3 regions of the Streptococcus troglodytae genome follow, and region 3 is predicted to be linked to each of the others. Evidence: predicted binding sites of a transcription regulator. Region 3 holds the regulator's gene; each other region holds the start of a gene.
What was found. The regulator CtsR, encoded in region 3, represses protease genes until heat stress. The targets are predictions, from matches to a motif close to TTGGTCAAAAAAGGTCAAANA.

Region 1 (4,293 bases), 350 kb from region 3:
ACTTCTGATATATAAGCACCACTATTTAATGATAGAACAATGATCCCAGGTAAAAGACGGGAAAAATCTAGATCTAAAACACCAAATTTAACAATTGGCATATTGGTAAAATGCAAAAGGACAAAAGAAATCATAATTTGCACAACCATAGGAGTGCCACGAAAAATCCACACGTAAAAGGAAACCAACCAATCTAAAACCTTGATAGGACTGCGTTTAATTAAGGCTACCAGAACACCAATAATAGTTCCAAAAAAGACAACACAGGCTGAAATCATGATGGTTACAAGAACACCATAATTAAAATAAGCCCAATATTTAGATAAAAATGAAAAATCCATGAATTACTCCTCTAAAATGATATGACATATTATATTACAATTTGAATAAAAATACAAGTTACCCTTTAACAATTTACAAGAGCAAAAACAGACAAATAATAAGTCCCTTAAAAACTATTATCTAATCAACAATACCAAAAAGAAAGCTCTTGTACTGAACTTTAAAAAGGAGTCCAGAACTCTTTTGTTCCAGACCCCTTTTTTGAATAACTATTAATAAAGTAAATCGTAGATTTCCATTGCAATAAGGTCAATACTGTCAAAAGTATAAGTCTCATGCGCAGCAACATCCCGCAAAGTAAAGACAGGACCGTTTTCTGGATCATTATTAAAGGAAACCTCTGCAACAACAGCACCATCACGTTCAAAATGACGTTTCAAATTATTGCTGTCAGTCGTCATTAATTCCAAACGATTAATAATTCTCACTAAGTGTGATTCCATGATATTCTCCTATTCGTTTTTTAACTCTTTTCATTTTAACACAAATAAGCTAAAAAAACAGTAAAATAGTTGATTTTTAGATATTTTTTAAGGAGTGATACATAATTGCTTTAATTGAATGTAAACGATTTTCTGCCTCTTGAAAAATAGTCTGGCTATGCTTTTGAAATACAGCATCTGTTATTTCAAGTTCTTTATAACCGTACCGCTCGTAAATTTCTCGGCCAATTTCAGTATTGAGATCGTGAAAAGCCGGCAAACAATGCAGAACAAGAGCATTGGGCTTTCTAACCCTATTAAGCAGAGCTTGATTGATCTGATAGGGCAGTAATAAATCGATCCTTTCCTTAAAATCAACCTCTTCTCCCATGGATACCCAGACATCTGTGTAGAGAATATTAGTATCGGCAACAGCTGCAGTGTCATCAGTAATTGTAATTAGCCCTTCTGTCTGATGCTTTTTAGCCAAATCTACAATTTCTGATTCAGGCTGCAGCTCTTTAGGTGCAATGATTTTAACATTGATCCCCAAAATAGCTGACGTCACAAGTAAGGAATTGGCAACATTATTACGGCCATCCCCTAGATAAGCTAAGGTCAGATCTTCAAATTTCCCAAAATGTTCTTTTATAGTCATAAAATCAGCAATCATCTGCGTGGGATGCCAAGTATCTGTCAAACCATTCCAAACAGGCACACCAGAAAACTCCGCTAAGAGCTCAACACTTTCTTGCTTAAACCCACGGTATTCAATACCATCAAACATGGTTCCTAAAACTTTAGCCGTATCAACAAGAGATTCTTTTTTCCCTAATTGGATGTCATCTTTCCCTAAATAAGACATATTCATTCCCAGATCTTGCCCAGCAACAGTAAAAGCACTCCTTGTTCTTGTAGAGGCTTTTTCAAAAATCAAAGCAATATTGAGTCCATCCAAATACCGGTGTGGAATACGCTCCTTTTTAGTTTTTAAATCGCAGAGCGAGATTTATGAAGTCCTCTATCTCTTTCTTACTATAATCAATTTCTTTTAAAAATGATTTTGCTTTTGCCATAAGTCATCTCCTTGAATTTTTATACTTAATTTTTACATTTTTATTCATATTTGTCAAGAACAGCTTTAACTAAATTAGCTCTAAGCATTCAATATTACAAAATGGTAGCCAAATCATATCAAATTTCTAACTTCCAATCTTTTTACTTGATTTATAAGCGAATGATGCTATAATTAACGTATAAAGTTTGACCATTATTGACCATTTCTTTAATGAGCAAATCTTGTATTCTATGACGAAAGGGGTATTTATATTATGCTCTGTCAAAATTGTAATTTAAATGAAGCGACTATTCATCTATATGCTAATGTTAATGGTCAGCAAAAACAGATTGACCTTTGTCAAAATTGTTATCAAATTATGAAAACGGATCCTGAAAATGGGCCTTTAAATCATCTTTCACAACAAAATTCGTCATCCATCAATCCTTTCTTTGATGATTTCTTTGGCGATTTGAATAATTTTCGTGCCTTTAATAATCAAGATCTGCCAAACACACCGCCAACACAAGCTGGCGGTGGCAATGGCAACGGAGGCAATAATCGCCGTCCCGGCGGACCGCAGCAACAGGCCTCCCAAAAGCCAAATGGGCTGCTTGAAGAATTTGGTATTAATTTAACCGAAATTGCGCGCAAGGGTGAAATTGATCCTGTTATTGGCCGCGATGAAGAAATCACAAGGGTTATCGAAATTCTCAACCGTCGCACAAAGAATAATCCTGTTCTTATTGGAGAACCGGGTGTTGGTAAAACCGCTGTTGTCGAAGGACTGGCGCAAAAAATTGTTGATGGTGATGTTCCACAAAAATTACATGGAAAAAATGTCATTCGTCTGGATGTCGTCAGCCTCGTTCAAGGTACTGGTATTCGAGGCCAATTTGAAGAACGGATGCAAAAGCTAATGGAAGAAATCCGTCAACGTCAAGATGTTATTCTTTTCATTGATGAAATTCATGAAATTGTTGGTGCTGGTTCTGCTGGCGATGGCAATATGGATGCCGGAAATATTTTAAAACCCGCTTTGGCACGCGGTGAGCTTCAACTTGTTGGTGCTACAACACTCAATGAATATCGGATTATTGAAAAAGATGCCGCTTTGGAACGTCGGATGCAACCCGTAAAAGTTGATGAACCTAGTGTTGCAGAAACCATAACGATTCTTAAGGGTATTCAGCCCAAATATGAAGATTACCATCATGTAAAGTATACAGATGAAGCGATTGAAGCTGCTGCAAATCTTTCAAATCGTTACATTCAGGATCGTTTCTTACCTGATAAGGCTATTGATCTTCTGGATGAAGCTGGCTCTAAAATGAATTTAACACTTAACTTTGTAGATCCTAAAGAAATTGATCACCGTTTGGTTGAAGCCGAAAATCTAAAAGCTCAAGCAACTCGTGATGAGGATTATGAAAAAGCAGCTTACTTCCGTGATCAAATTGCCAAATACAAGGAAATGCAATCCGCTAAACTTGACAAGGAGAATACTCCTGTTATTACAGAAAAAAATATTGAAGTAATTGTCGAGCAAAAGACCAATATTCCTGTTGGTGAATTAAAAGAAAAGGAACAATCACAATTAATTCATCTTGCTGACGATCTTAAAACGCGTGTTATTGGACAGGATGCTGCTGTTGACAAAATTGCTAAAGCTATCCGCCGCAATCGTGTTGGACTAGGCACTCCAAATCGGCCAATTGGTTCTTTCCTTTTTGTCGGTCCTACTGGTGTTGGTAAAACAGAACTCTCTAAACAATTAGCTATTGAGCTTTTTGGTTCTGAAGATAGTATGATTCGTTTCGATATGAGTGAATACATGGAAAAACATGCTGTGGCTAAACTTGTTGGTGCACCTCCGGGATATGTCGGTTATGAAGAAGCTGGTCAGTTAACCGAAAAAGTTCGTCGCAATCCTTATTCATTGATCCTACTCGACGAAGTTGAAAAAGCTCACCCAGATGTCATGCATATGTTCTTACAAGTACTTGATGATGGTCGTCTAACGGATGGACAAGGACGCACTGTCAGCTTTAAGGATACTATTATTATCATGACCTCAAATGCTGGTACAGGGAAATCTGAAGCTAATGTTGGTTTTGGTGCCAGCCGAGAAGGCCGGACTAATTCTGTTCTAGGTGAATTGGGTAACTTCTTTAGCCCCGAATTTATGAACCGTTTTGATGGTATCATCGAATTTCAGGCTTTAAGCAAGGATAATCTTCTTCAAATTGTTTCTCTCATGCTTGATGATGTTAATCAGCGTTTAGCTGTTAATGCTATTCACCTTGATGTAACTGATAAAGTTAAAGAAAAATTAGTTGATCTCGGTTATGATCCTAAAATGGGAGCAAGACCATTGCGTCGTACTATCCAAGAACATATTGAAGATGCTATTACGGATTTCTACTTAGAGCATCCTGATCAAAAAGAATTAAAAGCTATTATGACAAGCAG
Region 2 (4,293 bases), 640 kb from region 3:
CCCAGATGTTCATTGTTTCAGACCTATTCTGTCTTTATTTTGCTTCAACAGCAGTAGCTGTGTCTTCTTTGCCATCTTTAAGACCAACCATAACAGCAGATTTAACAGGATTATGTTTCTTATCAATTGTCATTTTACCTGTCACACCTTTAAAGTTTTTCAATTTAGCTAGGCTTGTTGCAATATCCTTAGATGTTTTGGCATCTTTTGCAGCATCAGCAATCATATAAACGGAATCATAAGCAAGAGCTGCAAACATATTTGGTTCTTCACCATATTTAGCCTTATAATCTTTCAGGAATTTTTCAGCCTTATTTGTTAAAGCAACTTTTGTTGAGTAACCAGACACATAATGGACATTATTGGTATTGGCTGCACCAGCACCTTCAACATATTTTTCATCATTAAAACCATCAGGTCCTAAGATAGGTTGGGTAAGCCCCATATCACGTGCTTGCTTTGTAATCAAACCAGTTTCAGTATAATAACCTGGTATCACAATAGCATCAAAGTTCTTATTTTTAAACTTGGTCAGAGCTGCTTGGAAATCTTGATCTTTAGCTTGAAAGGTATCTTCAACAGTAATCTTTCCTTTATATGCTTTTTTGAATGCATCAGCAATACCTTGGGCATAATCGCTTGACTTATCATAGTAAAGCGCTACTTTTTTAGCTTTCAAATTATCTGTTGCATATTTTGCAATGATCTTACCTTGGAAGCTATCTTGAAAAGTTGTACGGAAGATGTAATCTTGAACTTTGCCTTTTGAATAGGTCAAATTATCTTGTGTTCCAGAAGGCGTTACGAGTGGTACTGCAGCATCGTTGGCATTGGGAGCAGCAGCCGCTGTAGCACCGGATGTTGCTGGTCCCAAGATAGCATTTACTTTACTTTGGGTAGCAAGATTAGTTGAGATTGTTGATGCTTCACCGTTATCAGATTTATTATCTTTTGAGATAACTTTAATCTTTTTACCGTCAATGCCGCCTGCCTTATTAATCTCTTCAACAGCAAGGTTAGCACCATTCTTTTCAGCCTGTCCATAAGCGGCTACATCTCCTGATAATTCAAGATTGTAACCAATTTTTACGGTATCTCCGATTTTATTACCAGCTGCATCTGATGAACCACCAGGTGCTGAGCCGCAAGCTGCAAGAACAGCTGCACTAACAAAAGAAAGAGCTGCTAGAGCTATTTTTTCTTCATATGTTTTCTCCTTAAATTTATCTTAAATATTAGTCATCAATAAGAATACTGAATTATCTGAATATTGTCAAGCATATTTCCTTATTTTTATAGATGCCTTTCTAGCGCATTAAACTGCCTACGAAATTTTGATCAATCGTATCAATATAAGACGGAAGAACCTTTTTGACAAACTTAAGAGCACCAATCTCTTCAATGATTTTATCAGTTTCATCTTGAGCAATATAAAGTACTGAATAACGCATTCGCCGAGAATGGTAAACGACGTTGCCATACTTATTAAGCTTTCTGGCATCACGATTATAATAAAGATAAACAATCAGGCCTAATCTTTTTTCTTTTCAAACATTTTCTCTTATTTTTCCTTAATATTATTGCCATATCCTTTTTTGTGAGGTGGTTTATGCGGTGCTAGCGGCAAACCCGTATCTACGAAAACATCCGGTGAAACAGACTCTGCTATCTTTTGAGAAATTTTGGCCAGAACCTCCTGTAAATCCACTTCAGCTCTGCGAAGTGCAATAACTTTTTCGTTCAAATCAAGCTGACGTTTTTTTCAAACATCTTTCGCCTCAATTGCCTTATTTCCGGACGGTATTTAATAAAAGTTTTTTGATCATTGTAATCTTCATTAAAATGTTGAAAATTACTAATTTCTTTTTGCAAATTTTTATCAGCTAGAAATGCTTTTTGAGCCGCTTTGTACGTCCTGACCACTTCCAAATTTAAAAAGTAACCACAAGATCATCAAGAGCATCTTCAATTGCAAATAATTGACTGTTAATTTTTAACATATTTCTATTATAACAAAAAATGATTTCCCGTTTTGTTTGTTATCTTTTTTCAGAAAAATCATAATTTCCCTACTCAACTCAAAAAGCCGAGTCATTATAACTCAGCTTCTCCTACTTATTTTAATTCATTATTTTCCATGATTTCATCGATGAAACCATACTTTAATGTTTCCTTAGCATCCATCCAATAATCACGTTCAGCATCCTTATGAATTTGTTTTACTGTTTTTCCAGAATTATCTGATAGAATCTTTTCTAATTTTTTGCGTGTTTTAAGCAATTGTTCGGCAGCAATAGCCATATCAGACTGCTGTGTGCCACCGCCTGTACCGCCCATTGGCTGATGGATAAGATATTCTGCATTTGGTAACATAAAACGTTTTCCTTTAGCACCGCTAGACGCGATGATTGTTCCCATGGAAGCAGCAATACCCATGACAATTGTCTGAACATCAGACTTAATAAAGTTCATGGTATCAACAATAGCAAGGCCTGCTGAAACAGAACCACCCGGTGAATTAATATAAAGATAAATATCTTTGGTATTATCTTGTGCATCAAGAAACAGTAACTGAGCAATAATGGAATTTGCCATATTGTCTTCAACAGGACCAGTCAACATAATAATACGATCTTTTAATAGACGTGAATAAATATCATAAGAGCGTTCACCACGGCTCGTTTGTTCAATAACTACAGGAATCATACTGTATTTCTCCTTTAATTCAATCTTGGGGTTATTATATCCTATTGGTCAAAAAAGGTCAAATATTTACACTGGTTTTTGACAACTTTTTTAAAGTGAGGAACTATCAAGTAGCTCTTAACTCCTGAACTGTTCTTGCGGCAATTCCCTCTTAAAATCCCGAAAAGCAAAATTTATCAGACTTGACCTCGTTCTCTCATTTCTAGGCTCGGGAAATAACAGTCCACCGGACTGTTATTTTGTACCAAACAAGCGATCGCCGGCATCTCCAAGACCTGGAACAATATAGCCTTTTTCATTTAGTCTTTCATCAAGAGCCGCTGTATAAATATCAATATCGGGATGTGCTTCCTGTAATTTCTTAAGGCCTTCAGGAGCCGAAACAAGACAAACAAATTTGATATTGGCTGCCCCTCTTTTTTTAGGGAATCAATAGCTAAAACAGCCGAACCTCCAGTTGCTAACATGGGATCAACCACAAAAATCTGACGTTGATCAATATCTTCGGGTAATTTAACCAGATATTCTACCGGCTCCAATGTTTCTTCATCACGATACATACCAATATGACCAACTTTAGCTGCTGGTACCAAACTCAAGAGTCCGTCAACCATACCAATACCAGCACGCAAAATTGGAACAATGGCCAATTTCTTTCCTGTCAACTGTTTTTGTACAGTCTTAGTAATCGGCGTTTCAATCTCCACTTCTTCTAGCGGCAATTCACGGGAGACTTCATACCCCATAAGCATGGCAATTTCATTGACTAATTCACGAAAATGCTTTGTTGAAGTATCTTTACGACGTAAAATAGAGAGCTTGTGCTGAATAAGCGGATGCGAAATGATTTGAAATTTCCCCATAATGTATCCTTTTTCTATTTTGTATTTTCTGTGACCATTATAGCATAAAAAAGCCGATAAATTCTAATCAAATCTTAAAAATGTACAAATAAGCAAAGAGCACAAAAAATCAAGTTATTAAAAAGATACTTTTAATAAAAATAGCTGTATATAAAAACATTCCAAAAATCGGACAGGATTTGCCAATTTCTAGAATATTTTAAAATATTTCTTATTTTCCAAAGACACTGATAATGCGATTTAGTGCTTCTTGAACTGTATTTTTAGGTGTCGCAACATTAAGGCGGGCACAGTACTTGCCTTCCTTACCGAAGTGCGCACCATCATTGAGGACAACTTTTGCTTCATTTTGCAGTTTTTCACTCAGTTGAGGCTGAGTAATAACATAAGCAGAAAAATCCAGCCAAACCAAATAAGTACCTTCAGGTTTCATCACTTTGATTTTCGTTTTTGCTTCCAATTCCTTTATGACCAGTTTAATATTTCCTTCAATAACTGTTTTGAGCTCTTCCAACCAAGGTTTTCCATATCGGAAGGCAGCTTGAGTTGCTATCATCCCAACGGTTGGCACTTCATGCTGATTGTTAGCCAACTGCTGATGCTGAAATTTCCGACGCAAACTCTCATTTTGAATAATAGCAAAGCTGTTTTTAGTTCCTGCAATATTAAATGTTTTCGTTGCTGAACTTAGAATAATCGTAAAATCCTTGTATGAAGCATCCAA
Region 3 (4,293 bases):
AAGTGTAATTCCCTGTTCAGCCAAATGGGCAATCAATGGAGCGACCATAATTTTAACAATATGGCGTATGTCTTCTTGACCAAGATTATGAAAGACAACTTTTTCATCAATACGATTAATGAATTCAGGTCGATAAGTCTTTTTCAATTCTTCTAAAATACGACTTTCCATAGCCTTATAATCCTGAGAAAAGCTTTTAGCTCCAAAACCAACGGTTTTGTCATCACGAAGCGCAGTCGCACCCAAATTAGAGGTCATGATAATAATCGTATTTGAAAAATCAACGTTACGACCACGGCTATCTGTCAAAACACCATCATCAAGTACTTGAAGTAAGATATTAAAAATATCTGGATGAGCTTTCTCCACCTCATCAAAAAGAAGTACAGAGTAAGGTTTGTTACGAACCTTTTCTGTCAACTCACCGCCTTCTTCATACCCCACGTAACCCGGAGGAGCTCCATTAAGGCGAGAAGCTGCAAATTTTTCCATATATTCGCTCATATCAAAACGAATAAGAGCCGACTCATCATCAAAAAGCACTTCTGCCAAAGCCTTAGCAAGTTCTGTTTTACCAACACCTGTCGGTCCCAAAAACATGAAAGAGCCAATGGGACGTTTGCCTACCCGAATTCCAGATTGATTGCGGCGAATAGCACGACTAATGCTGGATACCGCATCATCTTGACCAATCACACGCTTATGCAATTCTCTTTCAAGATTAAGATATTTTTTACTATCAGCCTGTGTGAGTTTGCTGACAGGAATGCCTGAAAGTCTGCTGAGAGTTGCTAGGATATCTTCTTCTTTGACTTCAACTCGTTTCTTAAGCAGAGGCTTCTTCTCCTTTTTCAACAAACGCTTAGCTAATTGGTAATCGTTATTGATAAGAGCATGATCTAAATCTGTCAAATAAGCTGGTGCCTGTTTTTTCACTAAGCCTTGAACAGTTGCACTGGCTTCATCTAAAAGATCGATAGCCGAATCAGGTAAATTCTTACCACTTAAATAACGATGTGCTCCTTTGACTGCCGCCATTACGGCTGCATCAGAAATAATAACATGATGATAAGTTTCATAACTTTTCTTTAAACCAAGCAAGATCTGATAAGCTTCTTCTTCACTTGGCTCTTCAATAGTTACCTTAGCAAAACGACGAGAAAGAGCGGCATCTTTTTCAATATGCTTTTGATACTCCTCTTGAGTAGTCGCTCCAATCGTTCTAAGACTGCCGCGCGCTAAAGCTGGTTTAAGAATATTAGCAGCATCCAACGTACTGTCAATACCACTGCCTGAACCCATAATGGTATGCAGTTCATCAATGAAGAGAACAATGTGACCATCAGCTTCAATGTCTGCAATAATTTGATTCATTCGTTCCTCAAAATCACCACGAAAACGAGTCCCTGCAACAACACTCATCATGTCGAGCTCTAGCACTTTCATATCTGCCAATTCAAAAGGAACAGCACTATCCACAATGCGTTGAGCAAGGCCGTAAGCCAAAGCAGTCTTTCCAACACCAGCATCACCAACTAAAACAGGGTTATTTTTTGTCTTACGGCTTAAAATTTGAACTATCCGTGAGATTTCTTGTTCACGACCAATAACAGGTTCTAAACGACCTTGTCTTGCCAACTCCGTCAAATCCCTTGTAAAATCAGCTAGTTCACCTGTAACGCTAGGTGGCTTCATTAAATCAGAAAAGCTGCTGCTATTTTTGACCTTTTTAGGTTTACGCATTTCAAAGATGGCCTTAATGTCCTCTTTGGAAAAGCCAGCATAACGTTCAATCACTTTTCGCAGACCCAAAAGACGGATGGACTCTCCATCATCTTTGGCCTGAAAACCAACTAGCTCTAAGATACGAGTTGCTAAAAGATTAGGATTAAGTAACATGGCAAATAAAACATGTTCTGTTCCAACTTCTTTAGCATGTGTCACCTGACTAATAGCAGCGGCTTCAGCCAAAGTTCGTTGTAAAGCATGCGATTGTTCTAAAAGATTAATATCATGACTTGGGGTCTTGGGTCTTTTACCAATAGCCAAAATAGCAGCAGCCTGATAATCTTTAAAACGAACATCTGCTTCAAACTCTGCAAAACTCAGACCAGCCACTGAAGAATCAATTTCTACCATTGCAAGAAGGACATGCCAGCTTTCTAAATAGGAACTTTCAAAACGAGCCGCTTCAAACTGCGCCAATCGAAAGACTTCCTGCATTTTTAATGAGTAATCAATCATAGATGGTATCCTTTTCTATCTAAACGTTGTAATATTTTGTGAAGCATACGGGCACGAATTTTAGGACTTTCATCCCCAAGAACATCTTCTCCTGAACTCGCCAAAATAATATTCCCTTCACGCTCACTAATAATGTTCTCATCAAAGAGAAGCTGAATAATATCTGTAAAAACCTGTTGGCTAATTTGTTCACCAATAGTCGCTTCTAAATCATTAAGCATCTGATGTTGGTCTGAAAAACGGATTTTAGCAATTCTAATATAACCGCCACCACCACGTTTACTTTCAACGGCATAACCACGGCTTTCTGTAAAACGCGTTTTAATGACATAATTAATCTGACTGGGAACAACACTAAAATTATCTGCCAGAACACTTCTTTTGATTTCCGCAAAACCTGACTGAGCTAAGATTTTTTTAATATATTCTTCAATACTGTCTGAAGTATTTTTTGACGTCATGCTTCCAACTCCTTCCCAGTCACTTTGACTATAACTGACTTTTATTATATCAAAATCTTGGTTATTTTTAAATGAAAAGCACAGTCTAAACTTTTTTGAATATTACAGCTTGTCTTTCTGCCAAAGATAAGCTAAAATGAACTGTAATACAAAAGAGAGGTCTTAGATTGAATGAATTATCTCATTACATTTATTATTTCCATGGTACCGCTAATCGAGCTTAGAGGGGCTGTCCCTTACGCTATCACTACTGGTATTCCTATGTGGCAAGCGATCTCCATTGGTGTTATTGGAAATATGCTCCCTGTTCCGATCATCTTTTTCTTTGCCCGTCGTGTCTTAGAGTGGGGAGCCGACAAGCCAATTATTGGCAAGTTTTTTACTTGGTGTCTAAAAAAAGGTCACAGCGGCGGTGCTAAATTAGAAAAGGTAGCAGGAGAAAGAGGTGTTTTCCTTGCCCTTATGCTTTTTGTGGGCATCCCTATTCCAGGGACAGGAGCTTGGACAGGAACACTCGCTGCCAGCGTCCTGGACTGGAAATTTAAAACCAGTGGCTGTTGTTTTAGGCGTTATCTTAGCCGGAATCATTATGGCAGTCCTGACAACTATCGGTTTAAAGGCTTTTATTTAAAAGCTTTTTTTAATTTAACTCAGAAAAATCAAACGAGGCCATGGACTCTTGTCCCAGCCTCGTTTGATATAAGGAAAAAGAATATTTGAGTTTTTAGAAGAGAAAAAGGATATCATATTCACTATTTTATCAATATAAAAAGTGATAAAAAGTGATAAAGTCTTAAAGTCCTCTTAGTTGCGCACATCATATTTTAGCCAAAAAGCTAAATAGCTTGCTTTTCGATTGATGCATCGGATCTCTTCCTTTCCGTTAAAAAGGCAAGCGGTATACATACTAAAACAATAATACCGCCAATATTAAAGACTTGATCAAAGGCCTTGCTTAATTCATCATTTTTTGATTGAGTAATAGCATGCAAGGAATCCGTTAGTTCTTTTTTCTGAGCTAATAACTGTATAGCTGAACTCATTTTCTTTTGACCTGCACTCAAAGTAGTTAGGCCTAATTTGATTTGCGGAATCGGAATAGTTGCGATAAGCTTTTCAGAACCATTGACTAACAATTTATTGGCATTATAAAGTTTACGATAGTCACTTCCTTTTTTAGGTTGAGGCAGTTGACTGGTATCACGCGCAGCCTTCTTAATTCTTTTAATCATGTGGCGTTGCTTACCAGATACCTTAGTGCTATCTTTAGACGTTTTAAAAGTAACTTTAATCTCTTCACGTGCAACTTTTTTTACTTTTGATGATAAAACATGTCTGTCAATTTGGTGATAGGCCGTATCTTTAATATTCGTTTTTGCTGTATTAATATTTCCATTTAAAATAGTTACCAGCAAGGCTATGCCTAGAGCTTGTCCAATATATCTAGAAGCATTAACAATACCAGAACCTATTCCTGTTTTAGTAACGGGTAAGTATTTTACTGAGGAGGTCAGTGACATGGCCATAAAACCAAGTCCAAGTCCGATAATAATATTGCAGCAAATGATAATGCTCTTAGGGGTGTCAT

Region 1: SRT_RS07575 (ATP-dependent Clp protease ATP-binding subunit) is a predicted target of CtsR. The motif match lies at 2,025-2,045, and genes of this name have one in related genera.
Region 2: clpP (ATP-dependent Clp protease proteolytic subunit ClpP) is a predicted target of CtsR. The motif match lies at 2,751-2,771, and genes of this name have one in related genera.

The regions. Positions count from the first base shown of each region.
Region 1 is NZ_AP014612.1:1,568,784-1,573,076, forward strand. Features, by position in the region: gene SRT_RS07560 (amino acid ABC transporter permease) at 1-341, opposite strand, end outside; gene SRT_RS07565 (YkuJ family protein) at 555-785, opposite strand; partial or broken gene argF (ornithine carbamoyltransferase) at 862-1,840, opposite strand; gene SRT_RS07575 (ATP-dependent Clp protease ATP-binding subunit) at 2,096-4,293, shown strand, end outside.
Region 2 is NZ_AP014612.1:463,681-467,973, reverse strand. Features, by position in the region: gene SRT_RS02490 (ABC transporter substrate-binding protein) at 35-1,195, opposite strand; gene SRT_RS02485 (DUF2129 domain-containing protein) at 1,308-1,529, opposite strand; partial or broken gene SRT_RS02480 (YlbF/YmcA family competence regulator) at 1,562-2,000, opposite strand; gene clpP (ATP-dependent Clp protease proteolytic subunit ClpP) at 2,116-2,730, opposite strand; partial or broken gene upp (uracil phosphoribosyltransferase) at 2,941-3,569, opposite strand; gene SRT_RS02465 (MalY/PatB family protein) at 3,781-4,293, opposite strand, start outside.
Region 3 is NZ_AP014612.1:1,921,679-1,925,971, forward strand. Features, by position in the region: gene SRT_RS09440 (ATP-dependent Clp protease ATP-binding subunit) at 1-2,244, opposite strand, end outside; gene ctsR (transcriptional regulator CtsR) at 2,241-2,705, opposite strand; partial or broken gene SRT_RS09450 (COG2426 family protein) at 2,877-3,336, shown strand; gene SRT_RS09455 (DHA2 family efflux MFS transporter permease subunit) at 3,542-4,293, opposite strand, start outside.